Regions from separate parts of the Mesorhizobium sp. BHbdii genome, predicted to be linked through region 3. Evidence: predicted binding sites of a transcription regulator. Region 3 holds the regulator's gene; each other region holds the start of a gene.
What was found. Region 3 encodes PhoB, which activates phosphate uptake and scavenging genes when phosphate is short. Its sites were predicted from a motif close to TGTCATNNANCTGTCAT; they were not measured.
Positions count from the first base shown of each region.

Region 1: the regulator PhoB is predicted to act here: its motif matches at 3,377-3,393, upstream of phnC (phosphonate ABC transporter ATP-binding protein).
Region 2: the regulator PhoB is predicted to act here: its motif matches at 3,597-3,613, upstream of ACWTU8_RS26075 (RNA degradosome polyphosphate kinase).
Region 4: the regulator PhoB is predicted to act here: its motif matches at 2,249-2,265, upstream of ACWTU8_RS15195 (PhoX family protein).

Region 1 covers NZ_JBSPKX010000007.1:127,425-135,131, reverse strand. Annotated here, with positions in the region: partial or broken gene phnE (phosphonate ABC transporter, permease protein PhnE) at 1-341, opposite strand, end outside; gene phnE (phosphonate ABC transporter, permease protein PhnE) at 346-1,320, opposite strand; gene phnD (phosphonate ABC transporter substrate-binding protein) at 1,394-2,302, opposite strand; gene phnC (phosphonate ABC transporter ATP-binding protein) at 2,449-3,306, opposite strand; gene ACWTU8_RS27570 (DapH/DapD/GlmU-related protein) at 3,501-4,118, opposite strand; gene phnL (phosphonate C-P lyase system protein PhnL) at 4,115-4,822, opposite strand; gene phnK (phosphonate C-P lyase system protein PhnK) at 4,825-5,601, opposite strand; gene ACWTU8_RS27555 (alpha-D-ribose 1-methylphosphonate 5-phosphate C-P-lyase PhnJ) at 5,598-6,479, opposite strand; gene ACWTU8_RS27550 (carbon-phosphorus lyase complex subunit PhnI) at 6,748-7,707, opposite strand, start outside.
Region 2 covers NZ_JBSPKX010000006.1:31,680-39,386, forward strand. Annotated here, with positions in the region: gene ppx (exopolyphosphatase) at 1-1,233, opposite strand, end outside; gene ACWTU8_RS26075 (RNA degradosome polyphosphate kinase) at 1,233-3,434, opposite strand; gene ACWTU8_RS26080 (zinc-finger domain-containing protein) at 3,752-3,997, shown strand; gene ACWTU8_RS26085 (FAD-dependent monooxygenase) at 4,014-5,240, shown strand; gene ACWTU8_RS26090 (TIGR02117 family protein) at 5,250-5,936, opposite strand; gene ACWTU8_RS26095 (amino acid ABC transporter ATP-binding protein) at 6,039-6,842, opposite strand; gene ACWTU8_RS26100 (amino acid ABC transporter permease) at 6,864-7,707, opposite strand, start outside.
Region 3 covers NZ_JBSPKX010000005.1:183,600-191,306, reverse strand. Annotated here, with positions in the region: gene ACWTU8_RS24395 (PstS family phosphate ABC transporter substrate-binding protein) at 1-99, shown strand, start outside; gene pstC (phosphate ABC transporter permease subunit PstC) at 220-1,608, shown strand; gene pstA (phosphate ABC transporter permease PstA) at 1,601-3,214, shown strand; gene pstB (phosphate ABC transporter ATP-binding protein PstB) at 3,227-4,042, shown strand; gene phoU (phosphate signaling complex protein PhoU) at 4,081-4,788, shown strand; gene phoB (phosphate regulon transcriptional regulator PhoB) at 4,805-5,494, shown strand; gene ACWTU8_RS24365 (ROK family protein) at 5,671-6,918, opposite strand; gene xylF (D-xylose ABC transporter substrate-binding protein) at 7,147-7,707, shown strand, end outside.
Region 4 covers NZ_JBSPKX010000002.1:505,766-513,472, reverse strand. Annotated here, with positions in the region: partial or broken gene ACWTU8_RS15215 (SulP family inorganic anion transporter) at 1-519, opposite strand, end outside; gene ACWTU8_RS15210 (helix-turn-helix domain-containing protein) at 629-898, opposite strand; gene ACWTU8_RS15205 (phosphatase PAP2 family protein) at 1,077-1,778, opposite strand; gene ACWTU8_RS15200 (hypothetical protein) at 1,791-2,129, opposite strand; gene ACWTU8_RS15195 (PhoX family protein) at 2,334-4,325, shown strand; gene ACWTU8_RS15190 (hypothetical protein) at 4,529-4,756, shown strand; gene ACWTU8_RS15185 (ABC transporter permease) at 4,728-5,489, opposite strand; gene ACWTU8_RS15180 (ABC transporter ATP-binding protein) at 5,486-6,412, opposite strand; gene ACWTU8_RS15175 (cytochrome ubiquinol oxidase subunit I) at 6,646-7,707, shown strand, end outside.

The DNA.
Region 1 (7,707 bases), on a different contig from region 3:
GCCTCGACCTGCCGCTCGATGACGGCCATCTGCTTGACCACCCAGTCGGGATCTGGATTGGATCCCAGTTTGGAAAAGCGGGAGTAGTCGATCGTCAGATAGCTATCTTTGAACTCGATGTCGGGCCGGATTTCGTAAGACACCCAGTCGGCGAGATAAGCGCCGGCAAGATTCCAGTTCGCCTTTTCGAGCGCGGTGGCGATCGAGAAGAACCACGCGCAATAGAAGGTGTAGAGAATGCAGAGAAGGATGCCGATCGGGACGGCGTAGCGCTTCCATAGGGAGCGCCGGAAGGCGTCCGGGTGGCGAGCGGCGATGTCGTCGATGGCGTCGGCGGTCATGGTGTTACTCTCCGCGCCCGTATGCGAACGCTTGCCGGCCGACAAGACGATGCCTCAGCCATGCCGAAAACTGGTCGACAGCGACTATCGTGCAGAACAGCAGAAAGACGATGGCAATGGTCTTGGCCTCATGGCCTCGGCCGATCGAAAGACGCAGGGATTCGCCGATGCCGCCGGCGCCGACGGCACCGAGAATGGTCGAAGCGCGCACATTGATCTCGAAGCGGAGCAGGAAGTAGCTCATGAAATTGGGCAGGACCTGAGGCACGATGCCGAACCACACCCGTTCGATCCAGTTGGCGCCAACAGCCCGCAAGCCTTCTTCAGGCTTCATGTCGGCATTTTCGACCACTTCGAAGAACATTTTTCCGAGCGCGCCGACGGTGTGGATGCTGACCGCGAGGATCGCCGGAATCGGTCCAAGCGAGAAGACCGCCAGAAAGAAGCCGGCGATGACGATTTCCGGAAAGGCGCGGACGATTTCAAGGAAGCGGCGCGTGGTGAACCGGAGCCAGCGGCTGGCCGTGATGTTGCCTGCAGCCAGGAAGCAGAGCAGGAAACCGAATGTGGAGCCCACCAGCGTCGAAAACAGGGCAATGTTCAGCGTCTCGATCATCCGGTGGAAATACTCCGGAATGTAGATGCCTTGGGTCAGGTAGACCCGACCTTCGGGGTAGTCGAACTTGAGGCTGCCATCGTCATAGGGGGAAGGCAGGTCGAACAGCGCGCGCACCGGGTCGAACCAGTCGCGCGGCTTCAATTCGGTGAAAAAGTCGGCGATGTAGGGAAGGCGGTCGAAGAACTTTCCGGCGTTGGTTTCGTTGGCGAACCAGAGCGAGCCAGAGAGTGCAAGAAACAGGAAAGCCAGGCCACCGATCGTGTAAAGGCGCCGGCGAGCGGCGAGGTCGCGCCAGTGCCGCTCGACTGTGGCTGTCTCCGGTGAAAGCGCAGGCGCGCGGTAAACATCGGTCGCACTCATCGATAGATCCCCGGCCCCTGATGCGGCAACGCCGCCGGCGGCACATGGCCCCGGCGGCGTTGTGGCAGTTTACTTACGAGCCGATCTTCGCCTTACGGGCGTCGATGATTGCCTGATAGAATTCCGGGGTGACCGGCGAATAGCCCTTGAAGTCGCCGCCTTGTATCGCGGAGAAACAGGCCGGATCGGTTTCCGGAAGCTTGGTCAGGAAATCGGTGATCTTCTGCTTGGCGCCAGCGTCCATGGACGTACGCAAGACCAACGGGCCGTTCGGGATCATCGGCGACTGCCACAATTCGACGAGGTCGTCCATCTTGAGCACGCCCTTGTCGACCATCTTGCGGAGGTTGCCCGAGCTGTAGCCGTCCTTGAAATCGCCGACGCCGGAGGCCCAGGTGGTGCCGGCATCGAAGGTGCCCTTCAGGACTTCAAGGACAAGCTGTTCATGGCCGCCACCGAAACCAGTCGACGCGAAGTAGCTCTTCACATCCATGCCGATGTCCTTGGGCAGTGACGTGACTGGGATCAGATAACCAGAAGTCGAATCGGGATCGGCGAAACCGAGTTTCTTGCCCTTCATGTCGGCGAGTGTCTTGATGCCGGAATCGGCACGGGCGACCATGACCGAATGGTAGCCGGTCGAACCGTCGGTCTGGATCGTCGTCAGGATCGGTTGAACCGCGTCCTTGTTTTCGAGATAGATCTTGGCATAGGCGGAAGCGCCGAGTTCGGCATAGTCAAGCGTGCCGCCGAGCAGGCCCTGGATGACGCCGTCGTAGTCGGCGGCCGGGAACAGCGAAACTTTCTCGACGCCCAGTACTTCCTTGATGTGGTCGGCAAAGCACTGATAGTTGCGCAGGCGATCGGCTTCGTTCTCGCCGCCCAGAATGCCGACGCGGAATTCCTTCAGGTCCTGTGCCTGGACCGCGCCCATCGCCATGGCGAGGATGGAAACGGCACCGAAAAGTATCTTTCTAAACATTTCGAGTCTCTCCTGTTGATTCCGGCATCGCGCCGGTAGCGTTCGAATTTTGACAGCGCCCTTGACGCGGGCTGGCGATCCAGGCGCTCTTTTGTTTGTCCATGATCCTTTCTGGATACCGGTATCCACTTGTCGGGATCATGGAACTAGTAGCCAGGAAATGCGGGCTCGAGCGGTCCTGCGGATGCGGCGATTTTTTGCTTGATGGTGACGCTGGTCGAGGTGATGGCCTCGGAGATTTCACAGCCATTGCTGTCGGCACCGTAGACCATGCGCACCGCCTCACGGTTGAGATCTTCGGGTGGGCCGTCGAACACGACCTTGCCGGCAGCCATGCCGATGATGCGGTTGCAATAGGTGCGCGCAGTATCCAGCGTGTGCAGATTGGTGACGACGGTGATGCCTTCGCGCAGATTGATGTCCTGCAGCGAATCCATCACCACCTTGGCATTGAGCGGGTCGAGCGAGGCGATCGGCTCGTCGGCGAGGATAACTTTCGGCTGCTGCATCATGGCGCGGGCGATCGCGACGCGCTGCTGCTGGCCGCCGGACAAGGTGCCGGCCGGCTGCAGCGCCGTGCGGGCAATGTCGAGACGCTCGAGCGCCGCTATCGCCTCGGCCCGTTCCTCGCGAGAGAAGACACCGAGCAGATTGACAATCGTCGAGCGGTGATTGAGCCGGCCGAGCAGCACATTGGTCAGCACGTCGAGACGCGGCACCAGGTTGAATTGCTGAAAGATCATGGCGCAATCGCGCTGCCAGCGCCTGAGCAGCGAGCCGCGCAGGCTGGAGACTTCGGCGCCTTCAAAGAAAATCGACCCTTGGCTCGGATCGATGAGGCGGTTGATCATGCGCAAAAGGGTCGACTTGCCGGCGCCGGAGCGGCCGATGATGCCGACCATCTGACCGTGCGGGATCGAGATATCGACATTGCTGACGGCGGTGTTCTTGCCAAACCGGCGGGTGACGCCGCGGATTTCGAGCGTGGCTGAGGTTGCTGACATAGGCAAGTTCCAGTCCAGTCGCGTTTCGAAGGTCTGTTAACCATCGCTAGCGCAACGCCATGAACCTGCGGTGTCGGATTGATGTCAGTTTTGTTACCGCCCACAGGCTTGGGCGGCGCGCCGTGAATGGTGAATGGTGACGGTGGCAGCCAGAAGAGGCTGGTGAAGGCCTTTCTATTCACCATTCACCCCCTTCAGCCGCCGTATTTTTCCAGAAACGCTTCCGCCGAAAGGGCGCGAAAATCGTCGAGCGCGGCGCGCAGGCGGGCATGGTCCCAATCCCACCAGGCAAGTGCCTGATAGCGTTCCGCCGTGCGGCGGTCGAAGCGTTCGCGGATCGGCTTCGCCGGCACGCCGCCGACGATGGTGTAGGGCGCTACGTCCTTCGATACCACCGCCCCAGCGCCGACCGCCGCGCCGTCGCCGACGGTGACGCCGGGCAGGACGGTCGAGCCGTGGCCCAGCCAGGTGTCGTGGCCAATGGTGACGCGCCTGGCACGGCGCTGGGCGAAGAATTCGCTCTCGTGCTCAGCGTCGTCCCAATAATCCGAGGCGCGATAGGTGAAATGGTGCAGCGTCGGCCGCCACGTCGGGTGGTTGGTGGCGTTGATGCGCACATTGGCGGCGATGTTGGCGAACTTGCCGATCGTCGCGCACCAGACGCCGCAGTCCTGCATCATGTAGGAATAGTCGCCGATTGTGCTCTCGGAAACTCGGCAGCGATCGGCGATCTCGGTCCAGCGGCCGAGCGTCGAGTTCTCGACTTCCGCTGTCTCGTGGACCAGCGGCGTTTCCGACAGTTTTCTGGTCATGCGGCGATTTTCCCGGCGGCAAAAGCGGTCACGTCGATGACGCGGTCGGCTACCGCCTCGCGCACGTCGCGGTCATGGAAGATGCCAAGCAGGGCGACGCCGGCAGCCTTCTTGGCCGCGATCAGCGTAATCACGACATCGCGGTTCCTGGCATCGAGCGAAGCGGTCGGCTCGTCGAGCAGCAGGATCGGGTGCTCGGTGATGAAGCCGCGCGCGATGTTGACGCGCTGCTGTTCGCCGCCGGAAAAGGTCGCCGGCGGCAGTGCCCAGAGTTTTTCCGGCAGGTTGAGCTGCCCCAGCAAGGCGCGCGCCTTGCCGCGCGCAACTTCACGGTCCTCGCCGCGCTCGACCAGCGGTTCGGCGACGGCGTCGAGGGCGGAGACGCGCGGCACTGTGCGCAGGAACTGGCTGACATAGCCGATCGTGAGCCGGCGCACGGCAAGCACGGTGCGCGGGCTCGCCGTCGCGAGATCGATGAGCCCGTCCTCGTGCTGGACGATGATCTGGCCTTCGTCGACCGCATAGTTGCCGTAGAGCATCTTCAGGATCGAGCTCTTGCCGGCGCCGGAAGGGCCGCCGAGCACGGCGCACTCGCCGGCCCTGATCGAGAACGACACGCCGGTAACGACAGGCAGTTTGATGCCGTCGCGCAGATGCATGGTGAAGCTCTTGGCGACATCGGAAACGACAAGCGGGGTTGCCATGATCACACCTGCAGAATGGAAGAAACAAGGAGCTGCGTGTAGGGCGCGCGCGGATCGTCGAGCACGCGGTCGGTGAGGCCGCTTTCGACGACGCGGCCGTCCTTCATCACCATCATGCGTTGCGACAGCAGACGTGCCACTGCGAGGTCGTGGGTGACGACGATTGCCGCAAGGCCGAGATCGGTGACCAGCCCGCGCAACAGGTCGAGCAGACGCGCCTGCACGGAAACGTCGAGGCCGCCGGTCGGCTCGTCCATGAACACCAGCCGCGGCCCGGTGACGAGATTGCGGGCGATCTGCAGGCGCTGGCGCATGCCGCCGGAGAAGGCGCGCGGCTCGTCGTCGATGCGGTCCTCGTCGATCTCGACGCGTGACAGCCAGTCGACCGCAGTGGCGCGGATTTTCCCATAGTGGCGGTCGCCGACCGCCATCAGCCGCTCCCCGACATTGGCGCCGGCGGACACCGTCATGCGCAGCCCGTCGGCGGGGTTCTGGTGGACAAAGCCCCAGTCGGTGCGCATCAGGAAGCGGCGCTCGGCCTCGCTCATGCGGTAGAGCTCGCGGAACTGACCGTCGCGCATGCGGTAGCTGGCGGTGCCGGAACTCGGCAGCAATCTGGTCGAGAGGCAGTTGAGCAGCGTCGTCTTGCCGGAACCGGATTCGCCGACCACCGCCAGCACCTCGCCCGGCCAAAGGTCGAATGTGACGTTTTCGCAGCCGACACGCGAGCCGTAGAATTTGGATAGCGCGGAAACGCGCAGCAGTGGTTCGTCGGTCATTGCGCCGGCTCCATCGTTTCGGGCGCAAGACGGCCGCGATGGCCTCCTTCGCGCCGTTTCTCGCAATGGTCGGTGTCGGAGCAGACGAACATGTGGCCGCCATGGTCGTCGAGGATGACCTCGTCGAGATAGACGTTCTCGGCCGCACACAGCGCGCAGGGCTGGTCGAAGGTTTGCACCTCGAACGGATGGTCCTCGAAATCGAGGCTGACCACATCGGTGAAGGGCGGCAGCGCATAGATGCGCTTTTCGCGGCCGGCGCCGAACAGTTGCAGAGCCGGCGAACGGTGCATCTTTGGGTTGTCGAATTTCGGCGTTGGCGAGGGATCCATCACATAGCGCCCCTCGACCTTGACCGGGTAGGCATAGGTAGTGGCAATGCGGCCGTGCCTGGCGATGTCCTCGTAGAGCTTCACATGCATGAGGCCGTATTCCTCCAGCGCATGCATCTTGCGCGTTTCCGTTTCGCGCGGTTCGAGGAAGCGCAACGGTTCGGGAATTGGCACCTGATAGACCAGCACCTGGCCCGCGCTCAGTGGATGTTCCGGAATGCGGTGGCGGGTCTGTATGATGGTCGCCTTGGCCGTCTCGGTGGTGACGGCGACATTGGCGACCTTCTTGAAGAACGCACGGATTGAAACCGCGTTGGTGGTGTCGTCGGCGCCCTGGTCGATGACCTTGAGCACGTCTTCCGGGCCGATGATCGAAGCCGTGACCTGGACGCCGCCGGTGCCCCAGCCATAAGGCATCGGCATTTCGCGCGAGGCGAACGGCACCTGATAGCCGGGAACGGCTATGCCCTTGAGGATCGCGCGGCGGATCATCCGCTTGGTCTGCTCGTCGAGATAGGCGAAGTTGTAAGTGGCGATGTCGGTCACGGCGATCGCTTCCGCTGTGTGCTACCGAATTGACTTCCAAGACACGGAAGAAGGGCCAGGCTCAGATGACTCCAACCGGATGGATGCACATCGGAATCCTGTTGCTGGTGTTTGTCGGCGTGGTTGCCTTTGTCCTTCGAAGAATGGTTCTTCCTGCGCCGAAGGAAGGCGCGAATGGCGAAACCGTTGGCGGCAGTAGCGGCTACGGCGGATCCGGAGGGGTGTAGCGGCCATTCCCACGAGAACATGGTGGTGGAGCTAACTGAAGTCATTCCGCAGCCTGCCTCTTCGCTTCGACTTTGCCTGCGTTTTCGCGGGCGTCGTGCTCGGCGCGCATGCGGCGCACGAGGTCGAGCTCGGCCTGGAAATCGACATAGTGCGGCAGCTTCAGATGCTCGACGAAGCCGGTCGCCTGGACATTGTCGGAATGCGAGATGACGAACTCCTCGTCCTGGGCAGCGGCGACGACGTCTTCGCCGAATTCCGAAGCGCGTAACGCCCGGTCGCACAGTGCCATGGCCATCGCCTTGCGCTCGCTCTGACCGAAGACGAGGCCGTAGCCGCGGGTGAATTGCGGCGGCGCCTTGGCCGAGCCCTTGAACTGGTTGACCATCTGGCACTCGGTGACGCGCACGGAGCCGAGCGGTACCGCGAAGGGCAGCTCCGGCACATCGAGTTCCAGCTCGACCTCACCGATGCGAACCTCGCCGACGAAAGGATGGTTGCGGGCGTAGCCGCGCTGGGTGGAATAGCCGAGCGCCAGCAGAAAGCCCTCGTCGCCGCGGGACAGCGCCTGCAGGCGGATGTCGCGCGCCATCGGGAATTCCAGCGGCTCGCGGGTGATGTCGCCGGGGACATGATCCTGCGGCATGTCGCCATCAGGCTCGATCAGACCTTCGCGGGCCAGGATCGCGGAGACGCGCGGCATGGCTTCCGCCTCGCTGGCACGCTGCAGCGGCTCGGCGACATCGCCGCCCGCGGCGAGCTCGGGATCGAGCAGCCGGTGAGTGTAGTCGAAAGTCGGGCCGAGCAGCTGGCCGCCAGGAAGATCCTTGTAGGTCGCCGAAACGCGCCGCTCGACCAGCATCGCGCCGGTGTCGATCGCCTTGGTATAGCCGAAGCGTGGCAGCGTGGTGCGATAGGCGCGAACCAGGAAGATCGCCTCGATCATGTCGCCGCGCGCCTGAACGATGGCGAGGGCCGCCAGCTCGCGGTCGTAGAGCGAACC
Region 2 (7,707 bases), on a different contig from region 3:
GCCCTCATGACGGTAGGCGTTGGCCAGCGCCAGGAAGGCGCGGCCGGGATGGTCGACGCCGATGAAGGAGGCGTGGGCAATAATGTTGAGCGATTGCTTGCCGCGATATTCGGGATGTGCGCGCCAGCCGATGTCGGCAAGCAGACAGGCGGCCTGGCGGTAACGCGCCTCGTCGACCGTCTCCTCGATGCCGAAGGCGGCGAAGGTCTTGCCCGTCCACTCGACAAGCTCATGCGCGTGGGTGACCGAGCGCGAACGCAGCCGGGCGAGTTCCTCCGAGGCCGAGATCAGCGGATCTGCCTTCTGATCGGCTTTGTCGAGCAGCGAATAGAGGAAGCCCTCGCGCACGCCCAGCGCCGAGACGACGATCTTGGACGGCTGCATCGCCGCCATGATCTCCTGCAGCACGATGGCGCCATAGGGCAGCAGCGAGCGGCGGTTCTTTGAGACGCCCTCGATACCCCTTACCTTCTCGATCTCGCCCTTGGCGACCTGCTTGAGGAAGTTCGTAGCGCTGTCGATGCCGATCTCGTAATGGTGCATGACGCTCAGCGGATAGCTGGTCATTTCCATGTACAGCCGGGCGAGGTTTCGCCAGGTGCCGCCGACCGCATAGAACGGCCTGCCCTGCCCGCCTTTCAGCAGCTTTGCCCGTGCCAGTTCGTCGCGCGCTATCTTTGCCGCCTGGGCCAGTGAGTTCTTGGCCATGTCCTGCAGACGCAGGCCGCCCAGCGGCAGCGTGATGCCGTCGCCGATTGCCTCGCCATCGACATCGACCAGTTCGAGGCTGCCGCCGCCGAGGTCGCCGGCGATGCCGTTGGCCGGGTGGAAGCCGGAAATGACGCCAAGCGCGGAATAGTGGGCTTCCTGGCGCCCGCTCAGCACCTGGACCTCGGTCTTGAGTACATCTTCGGCGCGGTGGATGAAATCGGGACCGTTGACCGCCTCGCGGGCGGCGGCGGTCGCCAGCACATACATTTGCTCGGCGCCGACCTGCTCGGACAGCGCGCGGAAACGCCGAAACTCCTCCATCGAGCGGGTCACCGCCTCGGGATCGAGCTTTCCGGTCGAGACGATGCCGCGACCGAGGCCGGCCAGCATCTTTTCGTTGAACAGCGTGGTCGGCGAGCGCGCCAGCCCCTCATAGACGACAAGACGGATCGAGTTCGACCCGATGTCGATGATGGACAGCGGTCGGCGGTCCTGTAGCCGGCCCTGGGACGTTGAAATCATCAGCCGGTCGCTGCGGCGTTTTTCTTGCGGCGCTTGAACTGCGCGATGCGCTTGGGCGCATGCGATTTCAGCGCATCACCGCGTCCGGAAAGGCTCGGATTGGTCATGAAATATTCCTGCGCGTTGAACGGTTCCTCGCCCTCCTCAAGCGTGGCGCGCCGAGAGGTTCCGTCAGCCAATACGTCGAAACTTTGCTGGTTGTCCATGATGTTGCCCAGCATGATCTGGCCGAGGACTTGTTCATGCACCGTTGGATTGGTGATCGGCACCATGGTTTCGACGCGACGGTCGAGATTGCGCGGCATCAAATCGGCCGATGAGATGTAGACGACCGCCCCGTCCGACGGCAGTCCATGGCCGTTGCCGAAACAATAGATGCGGCTGTGTTCGAGGAAGCGGCCGACGATCGACTTGACCCTTATGTTTTCCGACAGGCCCGGCACCTGGGGCCTCAGACAGCAGATGCCGCGCACGACAAGATCGATCTCGACGCCGGCGCGACTGGCGTCATAAAGCGCGTCGATGATGATCGGATCCACCAGCGCATTCATCTTCATCCAGATGCGGGCCGGCCGGCCTTCCAGCGCATGGGTAATCTCGTCTGAAATATGCTTGAGAATCCGGCTTCTCAGCGTGAAGGGCGAGATAGCCAGCCGCATCTCATCGGTCGGCTCGGCGTAGCCGGTGATGAAATTGAACAGCTGGGCGACATCGCGGGCGATCGTCGAATCGGTGGTGAAGAACGACAGGTCGGTGTAGATGCGCGCGGTGACCGGATGGTAGTTGCCGGTGCCGAGATGCACGTAATTGCGCAGCTTGCCGTCCTCACGCCGCACCACCAGCGACATTTTCGCGTGTGTCTTCAGTTCGAGGAAGCCGAACACGACCTGAACGCCGGCGCGCTCGAGGTCACGCGCCCAGCGGATGTTGGCTTCCTCGTCGAAACGCGCCTTGAGCTCGACCAGCGCGGTCACCGACTTGCCGGCCTCCGCAGCGTCGACCAAAGCGCGCACGATCGGGCTGTCGTTCGAAGTGCGATAGAGCGTTTGCTTGATCGCCACCACTTCCGGGTCGGCCATCGCCTGGCGCAGGAACTGCACCACCACGTCGAAGGATTCGTAGGGGTGATGAACGATGATGTCCTTCTCGCGGATGGCGGCGAAACAGTCGCCGCCGTGCTCGCGGATGCGCTCGGGAAAGCGCGGATTATAGGGCGTGAACTTGAGGTCGTCGCGGGCGATGGCGACGATCTCGGAAATCTGGCTGAGCGCCAGCGGACCGGTGAGCACACTGATGCGGCTCGACGAGACGCCAAGCTCTCCGGCGACGAACTCGCGCAGTTCGGCCGGCATCAGCTTATCGAATTCGATGCGGATGACCGAGCCGCGGCGGCGGCGCTTGAGCGCCGTCTCGAACAGGCGCACGAGATCCTCGGACTCCTCCTCGACCTCGATATCGCTGTCGCGGATGATGCGGAACGTGCCGGAGCCCTTGACTTCGTAGCCGGGGAACAGCTTGCCGATATAGAGGCCGACCGCCTCTTCCAGCGGAATGAAGCGGACATGATGCTTGCGGTCGGGCAAGCGAATGAAGCGTTTCAGCGCCACCGGCAGACGCAACAGCGCGCTCATCTCCTCGCCATTCCTGCGATGGCGCAATTGCAGGGCCATCGAGAAGCCGAGATTGGGAATGAACGGGAATGGATGCGCCGGGTCGATCGACAGTGGTGTGAGCACCGGAAAGACCTGCTCCTGGAAATGATCCTCGAGCCAGGCCTTCTCGTCCTTGGTCAGCCCATCGCGGCTGATGCTCTCGATGCCTTCCTTGTCGAGCAGCCGCATCAGCGCGGAAAGGCTATTCTGCTGATCTTCCTGCAGACGCTCGACTTCGCGCAGCAATTGTTCGAGCTGTTGTTCGGGGGTGCGGCCGTCCGGGCTCTTCAGCGTGATGCCTTCGCGAACCTGGCCGGCGAGACCGGCGACGCGGACCATGAAGAACTCGTCGAGATTGGCGGCCGAAATCGATAGGAAGCGGACACGCTCGAGCAACGGATGGTTGGCGTTTAGTGATTCCTCGAGGACGCGGCGGTTGAATTGCAGCCAGGAAAACTCGCGGTTGACGAAGCGGTCCGGGTTGCCGCCCTCGGGGCTCGCCACCTCGACAGTGGTGAATTCGCTCTGCACCGGCTTTAGTTCGTTCATGGTTCCTGCTCGTTTCGCACCCGCTGGCCACAGCGTCGCGCGTCTTTGCGGACGCGCAAAGGACGCTCTACCACTCTTAAGCTAGGCATGATCCCCAGCGAACCGAATTCGGTTTTCGGGGCCATGCCTTAACCGGCTTAGCTTATCCTGTGACAGGCTTTTACGACAGTTTGATTTCATCGATCTTGCAAAGAGACAGCTTATGATCCAGATGCAATCCAGGCTACAGCGCGGCGCGCCCTTGGACGCGCAAAGGAAGCGGTGGAATTTTGATTTGCGCATGATCCGGGGTCATGCGGCAGATGTAGGAGACGACGATGGCAGGCGGTTCCATTCCCCATTTCCAGAACGATGCGGGCTATGCGGCGATCGACATCGGCGTCAAGGAATTCATGTGCACCGGCGCCAACCCGCCTTTCGACCATCCGCATGTGTTTCTCGACATGGGCGACGACAATGAAAAGGTCTGCCCCTATTGCTCGACGCTTTTTCGCTATTCGCCAAAGCTGAAGGCGACGGAAACGCAGCCTGCCGGATGCCTCTATATCGACCAGGCCGCCTGACGCGCACGTCATCCCCATGGACGACACCCGGTCCCGGCAGGTCGTTATCGCCGGAGCCGGCGTCGCCGGACTGACCGCGGCGCTGGCATTTTCCGAGCGCGGCTATCTGGTGCGGCTGTTCGAACAGGCGCCGCGCCTCGAAGCGGCCGGCGCCGGCATCCAGCTCTCACCCAACGCAACGCGCATCCTTCGCCAGCTCGGCGTGCTCGACCGGCTGTTGTCGGCGGCGGTGCGGCCGGAAGCGGTCGTGCTCAAGGACGCCGCCACGCTGCGCGAGCTGGCGCGGGTGCCGCTTGGCGAAGAAGCCGAAAGGCGCTGGCAGGCACCCTATCTCGTCGCTCATCGGGCTGACCTGCAAGACGCGCTGATGGCGCGCCTTACCGAACAGCCGGACATCAGTCTCGTCACCGGCGCGCGCGTCGGCGGCGTCGCCGCAGGACCTCGCCGTACCACGGCAACAGTCGAGATTGCCGGCAAGACGGTCGAAGCCGACGGCTTTCTGCTGATCGGCGCCGACGGCGTGTGGTCGGCTATCCGTGCTCTTGGCGGGTTTGCGGCCAAAAGCCGGTTTTCGGGCGAGCTTGCCTGGCGCGCTACGATCAGTGCAGACAGTGTTGCGGGAGAAGCGCTTGCGGCGGTCGGCGCCGCCAAGTGCGTGACCACCTTCCTGCATCCCGGCTTCCACCTCGTCGCCTATCCGGTCCGCACCGGCACGGCGTTCAATCTGGCCGCCTTCACCATGGGCGAGATCATCGCCGAGGGCTGGTCGGGCCACGCCGACCCCAACATCCTCGTCGGCGCGATGCGTGGCACGGCGGCGGCACTGACCCGGCTTGTCGAGGATGCAGGCCCGTGGACCGCATGGCCGATCCATACTGTCGACCAGGCACAGCCATGGACGACGCCCGCCGGCATCGCGCTGATCGGCGATGCGGCGCACGCGATGACGCCTTTTGCGGCGCAGGGCGCGGCGATGGCGATCGAGGATGCCGCAACGCTTGCCGGCTTTGTCGCCGCCTCGCCCGCCGATCTCTGGGGCGCGCTCGCTGCCTGGGAAAAGGCGCGGCGCCCGCGCATCGCCAAGGTCGCCCGCCGCGGTGCTGTCAACCGTATCGCCTGGCACGCTTCCGGGCCAGTGGCGGTCGCGCGCAACTTGTTTCTGAGATTGCGCTCTCCGGAAAGGCTCGCCGCCGATCTCGATTGGCTTTATGGCTGGCAGGTGCCGGAAAACGTCGGACACTAGTGCCAAGCATCAATTATAAATCCGCATCGACAGGTCGAGCGAGGCCGGCAGCGGATTCCACCAGCCTGTCCGCAGGCCGGCGATACGCAGAGCCGCCGCTGTCCAGGTGTTGCAGCCAACCAGCGCGTTGAAATGGCCGTTGACTTCGTAGAAGCGGTCGAACCTGGAATAGGCGGCATTCTCGACTGGGATGGGACCGTTCGGCCCTTGCTGGAAACTCGCGGTGATGAAGTCGAGCAGCGCTGCAAAACGCTCCTCGCTGATGTCGAAGCCAGCGACGTCGGGGTGCGGCTCGACAATGTTGCCGGCGACATCGACATGCATCACCGATGCGTCCAGTGTCAGCGCCTTCATCACCGGCACCGCCTTTAGTTCCGACCAGGTCGGCGTCTCCAGATAGAAAGCGCGGCCTCCCCAGCCGAAGACGATGTAGCGGACCCCAGCCATGTCGGCCGGAATGCCGCCATCGACCAGGAAATGGAAGCGCTTGCGCACCTTGTCATCGACCGGGATGGCGATATCGGTGTGGATCGGATCCTTCAGCACCAGGATGTGCCTAGTGGCTACGGGATCGGCGGCGGCCGCCGGCAAGAGCGGCCGTGGAATGAAGGTGCCCAAAAGCACGGCAAGCACGATTGCCACCACCAGAATGGCGAGAAAACGCCCAAGCTTTTTCACGAGGGACGGCTTTTTCATGAGGGACGGCCTCGCAATCGGGGCGCAATCGCCGGCTGAGGCCCAGACGCAAAAGAGCCCGGCAGGATTTCGGCCGGGCTCTTTTGATTCGCGTAAGAGCGATCAGTGCAGGATCTGCGACAGGAACAGTTTTGTGCGCTCGTGGCGCGGATTGTCGAAGAACTCGGCCGGCGTGTTCTGCTCGACGATCTGGCCCTGATCCATGAAGATCACCCGGTTGGCGACCTTGCGGGCAAAGCCCATCTCGTGGGTGACGCAGAGCATGGTCATGCCCTCTTCGGCGAGGCCGACCATTGTCTCCAGCACTTCCTTGATCATTTCGGGATCGAGCGCAGAGGTCGGCTCGTCGAACAGCATGATGCGCGGGTTCATGCATAACGAGCGGGCGATGGCGACGCGCTGCTGCTGGCCGCCGGAAAGCTGGCCGGGATATTTGTTGGCCTGTTCCGGGATCTTGACGCGCGTGAGGAAGTGCATGGCGATTTCCTCGGCCTGCTTCTTCGGCGTCTTGCGCACCCAGATCGGCGCCAGCGTGCAGTTTTCCAGGATGGTCAAATGCGGGAACAGGTTGAAGTGCTGGAACACCATGCCGACTTCGCGGCGCACCTCGTCGATCTTCTTGAGATCGTTGGTCAATTCCTTGCCGTCGACGATGATCTTGCCCTTCTGGTGCTCTTCCAGCCGGTTGATGCAGCGGATCATCGTCGATTTGCCGGAGCCCGACGGGCCGCAAATGACGATGCGCTCGCCGCGCATCACCTTTAGATTGATATCCTTCAGCACGTGGAATTCGCCGTACCATTTGTGCATGGCGATGATGTCGATGGCGACGTCGGTGGTGGATACCTGCATCTTGGCGGCATTGACCTTGATCTCTTCCGCGCTGACTGCATTTTCTGTGGCCATGGAAGGTTCCCTTTTTTGTTCTTAGCGTTTGTAGCTGGTATCGAGCCGGCGTTCCGTGAACATCGAATAACGCGACATGCCGAAACAGAACATCCAGAAGACGAAGGCAGCGAACACCAGGCCGGACCTGGCCGTCTGCGGCGTTGCCCAGTTGGCGTCGGAAAAATTCTGTTTGACGACGCCGAGCAGGTCGAACATCGAGATGATTGAGACCAGGCTGGTGTCCTTGAACATGCCGATGAAGGTGTTGACGATGCCGGGAATGACCAGCTTCAGCGCCTGGGGCAGCACGATCAGGCCCATCTTCTGCCAGTAGCCGAGGCCGAGCGAATCCGCACCCTCATACTGGCCCTTGGGGATCGCCTGCAGGCCGCCGCGCACCACTTCGGCCATATAGGCAGCGGCAAACAGCGAGACACCGATCAGCGCCCTCAGGAACTTGTCGAAGGTGACGCCGGCCGGCAGGAACAGCGGCAGCATGACGCTGGCCATGAACAGGACGGTGATCAGCGGGATGCCGCGCACCGTCTCGATGAAGATGACGCACAGCATCTTGACGATCGGCATCTTCGATCGCCGCCCCAGCGCCAGCACAATGCCGATCGGCAGCGACACGGCAATGCCGACGAAGGACAGGGTGAGCGTCACCAGAAGCCCGCCCCATAGCGAGGTTTCGACATGCGGCAGGCCGAACACGCCGCCAACCAGCAGGATGAAAGCAACGATCGGCAGCGCGCCGAAGAACAAAATTGCGTTCAGCCCCTTGCGCGGCACCTTCGGGATGAGCAGCGGCACCAGAAGCGTCACGAACAGGATGGCGACCAGGATCGGCCGCCAGCGCTCGTCGATCGGATAGCGGCCGAAC
Region 3 (7,707 bases):
GATGGTTATCTGGCCGACAAGGGCCTGATCCCGTTGCCGGACGCCGAGCGCGCCAAGTGGGCCGAAAACGCCAAGGCCCTGAAGGGCATGGGTTCCTGAGGTTTCGGGGTCCGGGCGTATATCCGCTCTGACCCTCATGCTCTAAAGCCCAAAGCGCGGGGCCAAGGTCCCGTGCTTTGAGCCGGTGAATGACCGGCGGTCGAGGGGACGTCCTGAATCATGGTCGGTTATCTCGTTGTTCTTCTGTTGGTTCTGGCAGCTGCGGCCTATTTGATCGGCCGGAGACGCGCCGTTGCCAGTGTCAATGGCGACGTCGCGCGATTGCATTCGCTGCCTGGCCAACATGGCATGTTTCTGGCACTTTTTGCTGCCGGTCCCGCGCTGCTTGCGATCTTGTTGTGGTCGCTGGTCACGCCGGGAATTGAATCGTCGATCATTGCCGACCGCTTCTCCACCGAACTGTCGGGAATGGGCATTCCGCAGGTCGAAGCTTTCATCCGCGACGCTCGCGCGATGGCCTTTGGCGGGCTTGTCGGCTTCGCCGATCCCACGAAAGATGCGGCTGCCGCCGTCTACAAATCGATCCATACGACCAGCACCTGGATCATCTGGGCCGCCTCGCTCGTGCTTTCCGCGTCCGGATTTTACTGGGCCTATTCGCGCATCGCACAGGCCTACCGGGCGCGCCACGTGGTCGAGCGCGTTCTTCGCGTATTCTTGATCGCCTGTTCGGTGGTCGCGATCCTGACGACGGTCGGCATCGTTCTCTCGCTCATCTTCGAATCCCTGCGGTTCTTCCAACAGGTGCCGTTCTACAAGTTCCTGTTCGGCACGCATTGGTCGCCGCAGAGCGCCTTCACCGGCGCCGGAGCGGAAGCCGGGGCGGTCAACCAGGACATCTTTGGCATGGTGCCGCTCTTTGCCGGCACGCTGCTCATCACCTTCATCGCCATGCTGGTGGCTGCGCCTATCGGGCTGATGGCTGCGATCTACCTTTCGGATTACGCCTCCAAAAGCGTCCGCGCGGTCGCAAAGCCGGTACTGGAAATCCTCGCCGGCATTCCGACCGTCGTCTACGGCTTCTTCGCCGCGCTGACAGTTGCGCCCTACTTCCGCGGTATCGGCGAAAGCCTGGGCCTCAACGTCGCGTCCGAATCTGCGCTCGCCGCAGGCGTGGTCATGGGTATCATGATCATTCCCTTCGTTTCCTCGCTTTCCGATGATGTGATCAACGCCGTTCCGCAATCCCTGAGAGACGGTTCCGCCGGCCTCGGCGCGACCAAGTCGGAAACCATCCGCAAGGTGGTCCTTCCTGCTGCCCTTCCGGGCATCGTTTCAGCGATGCTGCTTGCCGTCAGCCGCGCAATCGGCGAAACAATGATCGTGGTCATGGCGGCGGGGCTGGCGGCAAACCTCACGGCCAACCCGCTCGAAGCGGTCACCACCGTGACCGTGCAGATCGTGACGCTGCTGGTGGGCGATCAGGAGTTCGACAGCGCCAAGACGCTGGCAGCCTTCGCACTCGGCCTGGTGCTGTTCTGCATCACGCTTACCCTCAACATCGTCGCTTTGCGCGTCGTCCAGAAATACCGAGAGCAATATGACTGATGCGATCTCGTCATTCGGCGCCGTCGGACGGCCGGTCAGCATTCATACCGACGGTGCCGCGAAGGCGCGGCTGAAGGGTCGTTACCGCACGGAAACGTGGTTCAAATGGCTTGGCGCCGGAGCCGTCGCGTTGGCCGGCCTATTCCTTGTGCTGCTCCTGTCGACGATCGTGACGCAGGCGATCCCGGCGCTGCGGCAGAACTATCTGACGCTGCCGATTGACCTTTCGGCGGCCAAGGTCGACCCGGCAAAACTCGATGCAGTGAACTACGACGCCATCGCTCAGGAAGCGCTTGCGGCGAGATTTCCGGATGTTACGAGCCGTCAGGACAGGCGTCTGCTGCGCGGGCTGATTTCCACCGGCACAGGCGTCTTCCTGCGCAAGGATATTGCGGCTAATCCGGGGATGCTCGGAGGAACGGTGGACTATGCGGTTCCAGTTGACGATTTTGCTGACCTCTATCTTAAGGGTTTGCTGGCCGACGTCGGTTCGGACGAAGCGATTTCGACAAGCGTCACGCCTTCGAAAACCAGCGGCGACATCGATCTGACCTTCGGCGACGATGCCATGCTGGCGCTGGCGCGCGGCCGTGGTGCGACCGAAGGCGAAAACGGCATGCTCACGCTGACGAGCGGTGCATCATCGCTGCTGGTCGTGTTCAACGGCGGCACGGTCAAGCTCACCGCGCTGTCGCCGGGGCCCAACAGGACGGCGGTCGCAAAGGGCACGGTGATCGAGGCGCTGGACAGCACGGCGCCCGCCGCGAGCGGCGAGGCATTCCTGCGCGTCATCGATACGCCGGAAGCATCGCGAAAGATTTCCGACAAGGAGATCGTCTGGCTCGACACGCTGAAGAGCGCCGGCCTAATCGAAAGCCGATTCAACTCGATCTTCTTCTTCACCGGCGCAAGCCGCGAGCCGGAACTGGCCGGTGTTTGGGGCGCGGTCGTCGGATCGTTCCTGACCATGATCGTTACGCTCGCCATCGCCTTTCCGATCGGCGTTTCGGCGGCTATCTATCTTGAGGAATTTGCGCCCAAGAACCGGCTGACGACGATCATCGAAGTGAATATCAACAATCTGGCGGCTGTGCCTTCGATCGTCTTCGGCCTGCTTGGACTTGCCGTATTCCTGAATTTCTTCGGCATGCCGCGCTCGGCCCCGGTGGTCGGCGGCATGGTGCTGGCGCTGATGACCCTGCCGATCATCATTATCGCCTCGCGCGCTTCGCTGCGCGCCGTGCCGCCGTCGATCCGCGAGGCAGCGCTTGGCATCGGAGCGTCCAAGGTCCAGACCGTATTCCATCACGTCCTGCCGCTGGCGATGCCGGGCATCATGACCGGCACCATTCTCGGAATGGCGCATGCGCTGGGCGAAACCGCGCCGTTGCTGATGATCGGCATGGTCGCCTTCATCGTCGACATTCCCGGCGGCTTTACCGATCCCGCGACGATCCTGCCGGTGCAGATATTCATGTGGGCGGATTTCCCGGAAGCTGGATTCCAGCAGAAGACTTCGGCGGCGATTTTGATTTTGCTGCTGTTTTTGGTCATCATGAACGCCATTGCGGTGATACTGCGCAGGCGCTTCGAGCGGCGCTGGTAAGGGGTAGAGGATATGAACATCATGACGGAAGCCGGCGTCGAACAGAAACTGAGCAGCGGAACCAATGCCCCTTCGATCAAGATGAAGGGCGAAAAGGTCTCTGTTCATTACGGCGAGAAGCGAGCTCTGTTCGACGTGGACCTCGATGTCCGCGAGAACCAGGTGACGGCGTTGATCGGCCCATCGGGCTGTGGCAAGTCGACCTTCCTGCGTTGCCTGAACCGAATGAACGACACGATCGATATCGCGCGGGTGAGCGGCAAGATAACGCTCGACGGCGAGGATGTTTACGACCCGAAAATCGATGTCGTCGAGCTGCGAGCTCGCGTCGGCATGGTATTCCAGAAGCCGAACCCGTTTCCGAAGTCGATCTATGAAAACGTCGCCTACGGTCCGCGCATTCACGGCCTGGCCAGGAGCAAGTCCGAGTTGGACGGCATCGTTGAATCGAGCCTGAAGAAGGCCGGTCTGTTCAACGAGGTCAAGGATCGCCTGCTCGAGTCGGGCACCGGTCTCTCCGGCGGACAGCAGCAGCGCCTGTGCATCGCGCGCGCCATCGCCGTGTCGCCGGAAGTGATTCTGATGGACGAGCCCTGTTCGGCGCTGGATCCGATCGCCACCGCCCGCGTCGAGGAACTAATCGACGAACTGCGCCAGAACTACACGATCGTCATCGTCACCCACTCGATGCAGCAGGCAGCGCGCGTGTCGCAACGCACGGCGATGTTCCATCTCGGCTACCTGGTCGAGGAGGGCGCAACCGACAAGATGTTCACCAATCCCGACGACAAGCGCACCCAGGACTACATCACCGGCCGGTTCGGCTGAGCGGTCCGGCAGCGAATTTCGAACACGAGGACAGGATCATGGGTGAACACACCGTCGCATCTTTCGACGAGGAACTGGAGCACATCGACAGGCTGATCCGCGACATGGACGAGCTCGCCGCCGCGATGGTCGCAGCCTCGATCCGCGCGTTGCTTGCGTCAGACAATGCGATGGCGCAGCGTGTCGTCTCGGACGACGCGATCATGGATGCGCGGCAGCGCGAACTCGACGATAGCGCGATCACGCTGATCGCCAAGCGGCAGCCGATGGCGCAAGATCTGCGCGCCGTGGTCGGCGCAATCCGCATGGCCGGTGATCTCGAGCGCATCGGCGATTTGGCCAAAAACATAGCCAAGCGGGTCAGCGCAGTCGGGCAGAGCGCCACGCCGCGTAATCTGTCGCACGGTATCGACGCGATGGCGGATCTCGTTCTTGTGCAGCTCCGCGGGGTGGTTGAGCACTATGTGTCGCGCAATGCCGGCGCTTTGAAAGAACTGCGCGCCGACGACCAGAAGATCGACGTGAAATACACCGCGGTTTTCCGCGAACTCCTGACCTACATGATGGAGGATCCGCGCAACATCACCGCCTGCACGCATCTTCTGTTTTGCGCCAAGAATCTCGAACGCATCGGCGATCATGTCACCAACATAGCCGAAAACGCCTACTTTGTCGTGACCGGGGAGCAATTGCCGGCGGATCGCCCGAAGCTCGACGAAACGACGATGTCGGCGCCGGCGACATGACAGGAGTGACCGGCCGATGATCGCGCCGCGCATCATGGTGGTGGAGGATGAAGAGCCGCTGGGCGTCCTCCTCCGCTACAATCTGGAATCCGAAGGCTATCAGGTCGAGGTGGTGACGCGCGGCGACGAGGCCGAAATCCGGCTGCAGGAAAATGTGCCCGATCTTCTGGTGCTCGACTGGATGGTGCCGGCGGTTTCGGGCATCGAGCTTTGCCGGCGCCTTCGGGTGCGTCCCGAAACCGAGCGGCTGCCGATCATCATGCTGACCGCGCGCGGCGAGGAGAGCGACCGGGTGCGCGGCCTTTCCACCGGGGCCGACGACTATCTGGTCAAGCCGTTCTCGACACCGGAATTCATGGCCAGGGTCAAGGCGCTGCTGCGCCGCGCCAAGCCGGAAGTACTGTCCAGCGTGCTGAAGGTCGGCGACATCATGCTCGATCGCGAATCGCACAGGGTCTATCGCAAGAAGAGCGAGATCCGGCTCGGGCCGACCGAATTCCGGCTGCTCGAATTCATGATGCGGCACCCGGGTCGGGTCTTCTCGCGCAGCCAGTTGCTCGACAATGTCTGGGGCGAGACGATCTACATCGACGAGCGCACGGTGGACGTCCATGTCGGCCGGTTGCGCAAGGCGGTCAACAATGGTCGCATGCCCGATGTCATCCGCACCATCCGCGGCGCGGGCTATGCCATCAGGGAAGACTAGGGATGTGCTGATATTCAGGTGGTGCCGGGCCTGCGAACGCCGGCTTCCTGCGCTTCCGGTGCTCACGTACCCAAAAGTACGCTCCGCTCCGTTCTCGGAACCCACCATTCTCGACTCGGCCTGACCTGAATCTCAACACACCCCAAGTCGCGATCCGGGGATCCCTGCCTTCGAGTTCAAGCCACGTTCTTTCCGACCGAACCGGCTCGTGCCTGGATGCTCGGCCCGAAGATCTCCTGGTCGACGAAGCTCAGCGCCCGCATGGCGCAGCCTTCTCGGATCAGCGGCAGTTCGTTCGGCTCGGTGTCGAAGGAAATCGAACCCGAATGCTCGCCGCCGGCGGTCTGGGCGATGGCCTCGCGCAGGGCCGGCTCGATCAGGTCGAAGGCGGCAGCGCTGGGACCGACCATGGCGACCGGCGCCGGATCGATCAGCGCGAACAGGCTGCCGAGCCCGAAGCCGAGCGCCTCGCCGGCCTTGCGGTAGGCTTCGCGCTCCGGTCCGTCCGTCTCGCGCGCCCGGGCCGCCAGTGCCCGCATCTCGGCGTCGCTGACATCGGCGACCGGCTCGGCGTTCTCGCTCAATTGCCTTGCGTTGCGCCAGATAGCGTAATTGCCGGCATAAGCCTCGACGCAACCGCGCCGCCCGCAGCGGCAAAGCGCGCCGCCCGGCCGATGAATCATGTGGCCGAATTCGCCGCCTGAGGAATGGGTGCCGGTGAACAGCTCGCCCTTCAGCACCAGCCCCATACCGATGCCATGCGAGAGCAGGATGGCGATGAAATCGTCGCGGTAGCGATCCGGGTCGCGCCAGCGCAGCGCCACGGCCATCATGTTGCAGTCGTTCTCCATGATGGCCGGGATGCCGAACTCGCGTTCCAGAATGTCGGCGAAGGCGATGTTCGTCTGCGGCGTGATCGGCGACCACAACATGGCGCGCGCATGGGAATCGGTAATACCCTGGATCGCCAGCGCGATGCGGGCGACGTTTTGGACGTCGAGGTCGGGGTCTTCGAGCCGGCGCCGGACGATGGCGACACATTCATCGATCAGCTCGTCGCGCGACATGGTCAGCGTGTCCAGCCGGCGCTGTTTCTCGGCGACCACTTGTCCGGCATAGTCGATGACAGCGACCGAAAGGGAATTCAGCGACAACACGACGGCCAATACCGCAGCGGCTTCCGGATTGAGGCTGAGGCCAACCTGCGGCCGGCCACGTTTCAGCGAAACGGTCTCACTCGCCTTGCTCTCGGCCAGGATGCCTTCGTGGATCAGGTCGGAAGAGATCGCCGATATGGTCGAATGGCTGAGGCCGGTGGTTGCGGCGATCTCGGTCCGTGACGGCTGCCCTGCGCGGCGTACGGCCGAAATAACCATCGCCCGGTTGCGCCGGCGCAAATCGTCATGGCGGATCCCAACCGACATTGTTTAGCGTCCTCCCTATTGCCGCGGCCGCTCATGAATCGGAAGCCGTCAGGCCGACAAACACTGGCAGAAGCAGAAGGACCTGTCATTGTTTATTCCGAGGCTCGAAAAAAAGCCGGCAGACACCAAAATCCATCAGAATTCATGTTGACAGTGCTTCGGCGTTGGATCCTTTGTGCAGGCCTTCGGGCCAGTTGGTCGCGCCGTACGCGGCGCAGGAGGAATATCATGAAGAGATTCACAGCCGCCATTCTGGCGGGGATCGCCATGTCGCTGACGCTCGCGTCGGTCGCACAGGCGAAGGACAAGGTCATTGGTGTTTCGTGGTCGAACTTCCAGGAAGAGCGCTGGAAGACTGACGAAGCCGCCATGAAGTCGGCGATCGAGGCCGCGGGCGACAAGTATATTTCCGCCGATGCACAGTCCAATCCCGGCAAGCAGCTGACCGACGTCGAAAGCCTGATCTCGCAGGGCGCCAACGCGCTGATCATCCTTGCGCAGGATGCCTCGGCCATCGGGCCGGCGGTGCAGAAGGCGCTGGACGAAGGCATTCCAGTCGTCGGCTATGACCGGCTGATCGAGAACAAGGACGTCTTCTATTTGACCTTCGACAACCAGGAAGTCGGCCGCATGCAGGCCCGCGAAGTGTTCAAGGTGGCGCCGGAAGGCAATTACGTCTTCATCAAGGGCTCGGGCGCCGATCCGAATGCCGATTTCCTGTTCGCCGGCTCCATGGAAGTGCTCAAGGATGCCATCGACAGCGGCAAGATCAAGAATGTCGGCGAGGCC
Region 4 (7,707 bases), on a different contig from region 3:
CCTCGCTGGCATCGTAGGCGCTGGCCTGGTCGGCGACATCCTCCTGCACAAGTGACGACGGCCTCGACGGCGATGCTCTTGGCCATGCGGTCGATGAACAGGATCGAGCCCGGGGCGAAACCGACGACGATGCCTTCGGGGTGAGGTCACGGAAGATGACGATCAGGAAGGTCGCCAGCAGCACCAGCGCGTCGCCACGCGAAGCCCGCAGCATGTGAGGAAGGCCTGCTTTTCGAACATTTTGCAGCACACCACTGCCAGCACGCCGGCCAGTGCCGCCAGCGGGATGTAGCTGGCCAGCAGTGCCGCCACCAGTATCAGAGAAAGCAGGATGGCCGAGTGGATCATGCCCGAAACCGGTCCATGCGCGCCGGCCCGCACATTGATCGCCGTGCGTGCGATGGTGCCAGTGGTGCAGATGCCGCCGAACAGGGCGGACGCGATGTTGGCAAAGCCCTGCGCCACGAGTTCGCAATTGGAGCGGTGCCGCCTTCCTGTCATGCCGTCGGCGACAACGCATGTCGCCCAAAAGTGCACAGCGGTTTTGGGACAATGACATGCATAAAAACCAAGGAGGCGGCGGGATCGTCGGCAGGACTGTCGGCGGTCGCCGTCGCGACTTTGCGGCTCAGCCTGGCGGCTTCTTCGGCACGATCGGCTTGAGGCGCACTCCCCTGCCGCCGCGCTCGCTGGCCTGGTTCTCGCCGATCAGTTCCACGCCGGCCTCATCGAGAGCCTGGATGACCTTCATCAGCGTGTCGACCACGCCCCTGACGACGCCGTCGCTCGCTTCCATATGCTGAATGGTGGGAAGCGAAACCCCGGCGCGCTGGGCGAGCGTCTTCTGATCGATGCCGGCCAGCGCCCTCGCGGCGCGCATCTGCGCGGCAGTGATCATCGGCTAACCCCCGTCTGAGTCTACAGGTCCATGTATAAAACCAAGCATCATGATGCACATGTCACACATGCACACCGGACCATTTGCGTCCTGCAGAGCCTGCGCGCCAGCTGGGACAGCAGGCCCCAGCGCCGCAACTTCGAGGAGAATTAGCGCAGCGTCGTTCTGAACGGCCGGTTCAGCCGCCGTCGCTCTGCCCGCGCCATCGCTGTAGCGCCCATGCGGCCAGCCAGCACAGCATCGCCCAGGCGAAGCCGGCGCACCAGCCGGCCAGCACGTCGGATGGCCAATGAACGCCGAGATAGACGCGGCTGATGCCGACCAGCAGGGTCGTCAGCACCGCCAGCGACAGCACGTAAATCTTCGTCGTTCGCCCAGGCAGGAAGCGCGACGCCATGCTGCCCAGCGTCAAATATGTCACCGCCGACAGCATCGCATGGCCGCTCGGAAACGAAAGCGATGCCACGTCGGCGAGATGCGAGACCAGATCGGGGCGCGGCCGGTCGATTCCGAGCTTCAGCGTGCTCGACAGGGCCTGCCCGCCCGCCACCGCGACGAGGACAAGAAACGCTGGTCCCGGCTTGTGGATCAGCAGCAGATAGACGATCACGGCGGCCGTGATCAGCACGAGCACGCTGGCGCTGCCGAGGCTGGTGATGTCGCGCATCGCCCCTTCCAGCCATAGCGGTCCGATCGGATTGTCGGGCTGGCCCGCTTCACGGAAGGCGAGCAGGATTTCCGTATCGAAGGCGTGCGGCGTGGTGTCTCGCGCCACCTCCATCAGTTCCTCGAACCCCCACAGTCCGCCGGCGATGATCAGTCCGGCCAGCAGCACCGGGAATTCGATCCAGTTGAGCAGCTTGCTTGCGGTATTCTTCATCGGCCCTCGCAGTTACGGCCTTTGCAGATAGGGACCGAGCGTGATCAGCGCCACCGCTGCGACGGCGAGCACGATGCCAGTGGCCTGCAACGTATTGACGCGCTCGCCGAAGAACACCAGTGCCACCACGTTCACCGACACCAGCTGGATCACCGCCGACAGGCTGAACGACACCGACATGCCGAATTCACGGATCAGCCTCAGCATGATCAAATTGCCCGCCGAATACAGCGCCAAAGTCAAAACTATCTTGCCGAAGCTCGGCGCCAGTCCCCATTGCTTGGCCGCCGTCGCTGCCAGCAGGAAGATCACCGTCGAAATGCCGAGCTGCCCCAGTCCCCAGAAACTCACTTTTGTCCCTCTCGACGCGGTCCTTCTGCGCCTGCCGCTGATCTTGTTTCCGAAGCGCCGGTCGCGGTCAAGCGAGGCTGATCATGGACACGAAATCGGGGCTGGAAATTGGCCGGCAGCGTCATCAAACTGTGACCTGCCGGCGATACGCGGTCAGTCAAGCAGCACGCTCAAGCCATCCAAAAGAAAGCCAGAGGCAAGCCCATGACAGGACATCGCTCCCCCGACACCCATTTCCGCACCAGCCTGCTCGAGGAAAACGATGGGCCAGGAACCAATCCCACCGACAACCAGACAATGGGCGAGATCATCGCCGCACGTTTCTCGCGCCGTGGTTTCCTGCAGGGATCGCTCGCGGCAACCGCCATCGCCGCCACCGTCAGCCCGCTGGCGCTGATCCTCGCCGACGATGCCCGCGCAGCCGGCGGCTCGGCCTTCAGCTTCGACGAGGTCGAGGCGGGCGTCGATGACAAGCATCATGTCGCCGCCGGCTACGACGCCGACGTGCTGCTGCGCTGGGGCGATCCGCTGTTCCCCGATTCGCCGGACTTCGATCCGGCAAAACAGTCGGCCCAGGCCCAGGAAAGACAGTTCGGCTACAATAATGACTATGTCGGCTATATCCCGATCGACGGCTCGGCCGAGCATGGCCTGCTGGTGGTCAACCACGAATACACCAATCCGCATCTGATGTTCCCGGGCCTCGTCACCATCGTCGAGGGCGAGGCCAAGCAGGCGCCGCTGAGCAAGGAACAGGTCGATATCGAGATGGCCGCGCATGGCGGCACCATCGTCGAGATCCGCAAGATATCAGGCAAATGGCAGGTGGTGCGCGACGGCAAGCTCAACCGCCGCATCACCTCCAACACCGAGATGGCACTGTCCGGCCCCGCCGCCGGCCACGACCGCGTCAAGACCAGTGCCGATCCGACCGGCGCGAAGGTCTTCGGCACCGTCAACAACTGTGCCGGCGGCGTCACTCCCTGGGGCACCTACGTCATGGCCGAGGAAAACATACACGGCTATTTCTCGGGCGAGCTGCAGGAAGGCCACAAGGAAGCCGCCAACTACAAGCGCCTGGGGATTCCCGAAGGCGCCTATGAATGGGCTACGCATTACGACCGCTTCGACATCGGCAAGGAGCCGAACGAGCCGAATCGCTTCGGCTGGATCGTTGAGGTCGACGTCAACGATCCGACCTCGGTGCCGCGGAAGCGCACTGCCATGGGCCGCTTCAAGCATGAGGGCGCTGAATCGATCGTCGCCAAGGATGGCCGTGTCGTCTTCTATCTCGGCGACGACGAACGCTTCGACTATGTCTACAAATTCGTCACGGCCGGCAAATTCAACGCCGAGGACCGCGCCGCCAACATGGATCTCCTCGACGCCGGCACGCTCTATGTCGCCAAATTCGCCGAGGACGGGTCGATCGAATGGCTGCCCATCGTCTTCGGCCAGGGCCCGCTGACGGCGGAGAACGGCTTTGCCAGCCAGGCCGACGTGCTCATCGAGACGCGCCGTGCCGCCGATCTGCTCGGGGCCACCAAGATGGACCGCCCCGAGGATATCCAGCCGAATCCGACGACTGGCAAAGTCTACGTCATGTTGACCAACAATTCTAAACGCAAGACGGACCAGGTCGATGCCGCCAATCCACGCGCCGAAAACGCTTTCGGCCACATTATCGAGATCGTCGAGGACGGTGGCGATTTCACTGCCACCAAGGGCAAATGGGAAGTGCTGTTGAAATGCGGCGATCCCTCGGTAGCCGAAGTCGGCGCCACCTTCTCGACCGCAACCACCGCCAATGGCTGGTTCGGCATGCCGGATAATTGCGCCTTCGATTCAGCCGGCCGGCTTTGGGTCGCCACCGATGGCCAGGGCCCGAAGGCGACCGGCCGCACCGATGGCCTGTGGGCGGTCGACACCGAAGGCGAGGCGCGGGCGACATCAAAGCTGTTCTTCCGCGTGCCGATCGGCGCCGAACTGTGCGGCCCGCTATTCACGCCCGACGACCAGACCGCCTTCGTCGCGGTTCAGCATCCGGCCGATGGCGGCGAAGACTGGGCGGCTTTTGGCCGTCCCTCTTACTACGAGGACCCGTCGACCCGCTGGCCTGACTTCAAGCCCGATATGCCGGTGCGGCCGTCGGTCGTCGCCATCACCAAACAGGGCGGTGGCAAGATCGCGGTCTAGAGATCATCGCGCTCCCAGGTCCATGCTGGTAATCGTTGGGGAGGGGTTTTGGCTCGACCGAAGCCCCTCCTTTTTTATGCCCGCTTGCCAATTTATTCCCAATTGCCAACGGCTTCCGTTCAATTCTCGCTGCCACCAATGATTCGAAGCCCGCGGGCTTGCGGGTATCCCAATTCCGAAGCGCGGCACGCGGAATCTCGACCATGCCCTCCTTGCGCAATCATTTCGACCGCCTGCTCGAGGGCGCCGCGCCCAAGGTCACCCGGCAGGAGCTGACCCATGCCGAGCGCCTGGCGCTGGTCCGCCGGCATGGCGATTTCTCGCTCGCCTATTCGACCGCCGTCCAGGGCAATCTTTCAGGGGATGCCGGCCTAGCCCACGGCTCAGCCTGCTGTAAGCCGGTCAGTTCCGCAGCCGGTAGCCGGTCCTGAAGATCCACGCGACGATCGCTATGCAGATAAGCAGGAAAACGACGGTCATGCCGAGGCTGATGCCGATCGAGACGTCGGATTTGCCGTAGAAACTCCAGCGAAAACCGCTGACCAGATAGAGGACGGGGTTGAACAGCGTCACCGTGCGCCAGATGCCGGGCAGCATGTCGATCGAATAGAAGCTGCCGCCAAGGAAGGTAAGCGGCGTGATGATCAGCAACGGCACCAGCTGCAGCTGCTCGAAGCTTCTCGCCCAGATGCCGATGATGAAACCGAACAGGCTGAAGGTCACCGACGTCAGCACCAGGAAGGAGAGCATCCAGAACGGATGCTCGATAGTCAGCGGCACGAACAGCGACGCCGTCGCCAGGATGATCAGGCCGAGTATGATCGACTTGGTCGCCGCACCGCCGACATAGGCAATGATGATCTCCAGATAGGACACGGGCGCCGACAGCAATTCGTAGATCGAGCCGACGAATTTCGGGAAATAGATGGCGAAGGAGGCGTTGGAGATCGACTGCGTCAGCAGCGACAGCATGATCAGCCCCGGCACGATGAAGGCGCCGTAGCTGATGCCGTCGATCTCGGTGATGCGCGAGCCGATGGCCGAGCCGAAGACGACGAAATAGAGCGATGTCGAGATGACCGGCGAGACGATGCTCTGCAGGACGGTCCGAAAGGCGCGCGCCATCTCCATCTTGTAGATCGCCCAGACTGCTCGCAGGTTCATGCGTCCTTCCTCACCAGGTTGACGAAGATCTCCTCGAGCGAGCTGTTTTGCGTGTCGATATCGCGGAACTGGATGCCGGCCGTCTCAAGGTCGCGGAGCAGCGAGGCGACGCCCGGCCGTTCGCTCTGGTTGTCATAGGTGTACGTCAATCGATCACCGTCCGGCGAAAGCTCCAGCGCGTAGCGCGAAAACGTCTCGGGTATGGTGGCGAGCGGACTGCGCAATTCCAGCAACAGCCTTTTGCGGCCGAGCGTGCGCATCAGTTCGGCCTTGTCCTCGACCAGCACGATTTCGCCGCGATTGATGACGCCGACGCGGTCGGCCATCGCTTCGGCCTCCTCGATATAGTGTGTGGTCAGGATGATGGTGACGCCATCCTCGCGCAGCCGGCGCACCATCGCCCACATGTCCTGGCGCAGCTCGACGTCGACCCCGGCTGTCGGCTCGTCGAGGAACAGCACTCTCGGTTCGTGCGACAACGCCTTGGCGATCATCAGCCGCCGCTTCATGCCGCCGGACAGGGTGATCGCCTTGGCGTCCTTCTTGTCCCACAACGACAGGTCGCGCAGCACTTTCTCGACGAAGGCGGGGTTGGCTGGCTTGCCGAATAGGCCGCGGCTGTAACTGACAGTCGCCCATACGGTCTCGAACGCGTCGATGGTCAGTTCCTGCGGCACCAGCCCGATGAGGCTGCGCGCGGCGCGATAATCCCGGCCGATATCGTAGCCGTCCACGGTGACCGTGCCCGACGAGCGGTTGACGATACCGCAGACGATCGAGATCAGCGTCGTCTTGCCGGCGCCGTTCGGCCCGAGCAGCGCAAAGATCTCGCCACGCTCGATGTCGAGGTTGATCTCCTTCAGCGCCTTGAAACCGGTGGCGTACGTCTTGGTGACCCCGGAAATGGAAATGATCGATGGCATGGCTGAAAAAAACGGCTGCTTGAAAGGAGAACTGTTGATTTTAGTCCGCTGAATGTCGGTGCGCGCAGCCGGAAGTCAATGGCACTCCTGACAGTTCTGGACATCGGCATGCGAAGACGCATCCAGCGCTGCCGCAGTCCTGCGGCGTTCCGCCTCGCGTGACGCCACGCCGCTTTGACCGTTTAGCGCATCCGGCCTATCTTCTGCGACATAAGCAGCAGCCGGAGCCCACTATGGACCCGCTCATCCTTTCGCGCATTCAATTCGGCGCGAACATCTCGTTCCATATACTGTTTCCGGCTATCACCATCGCGCTTGGCTGGATGCTGCTGTTCTTCAAGCTTCGCTACAACGCCACAGGCGATACCGCCTGGATGCGCGCCTATTTCACCTGGGTGAAAGTGTTCGCGCTGTCCTTTGCCATGGGCGTGGTTTCGGGCGTCACCATGAGCTTCCAGTTCGGCACCAACTGGCCGGGTTACATGGAGACCGTCGGCAACATAGCCGGCCCGCTGCTCGCCTATGAGATACTCACCGCCTTCTTCCTCGAGGCGGCGTTCCTCGGCATCATGCTGTTCGGCTTCCGCCGCGTCTCCAACCGCACCCACACGCTGGCAACCGTGCTGGTGGCCGGCGGCACCACCCTGTCGGCCTTCTGGATCATCGCGCTCAATTCCTGGATGCAGACGCCGGTCGGCTTTGAGATGCGCAACGGCGTAGCGCACGCAACCGACTGGTGGGCGATCGTCTTCAACCCGTCGATGCCCTACCGGCTCGTCCACATGCTGCTTGCCTCCGGCCTGACGGTTTCGTTCCTGATCGCTGGCCTGTCGGCGCTGCGCTATCTCTATGGCGACCGCTCGGAATCGATGTGGAAGGCCTTGCGCACCGGTGTCTTCACCGCGGCGATCCTGATCCCCATCCAGATCTTCGCCGGCGACCAGCATGGCCTCAACACGCTCGAGCATCAGCCGCAGAAGATCGCCGCCATGGAGGCCAACTGGAACACCGGCCCCAATGTGCCGCTGGTCCTTTTCGCGCTTCCCGACGAGGCGGTAAGGGAGAACAAATTCGAAGTCGCCATCCCCGACGGCGCCAGCCTCATCCTCAGGCACAGCGCCAGTGGCGTCGTGCCGGGGCTGAACGACTATGCCGGCAACCATCCGCCGGTCTTCCCGGTGTTCTGGGCTTTTCGCATCATGGTCGGCACCGGCGTCCTGATGCTCGTCGTCTCCTGGTCGGCCGCCTTTTTCCTTAAGCGCCGCCACACCCTGCCGAAACCGCTGGCGCTGGTT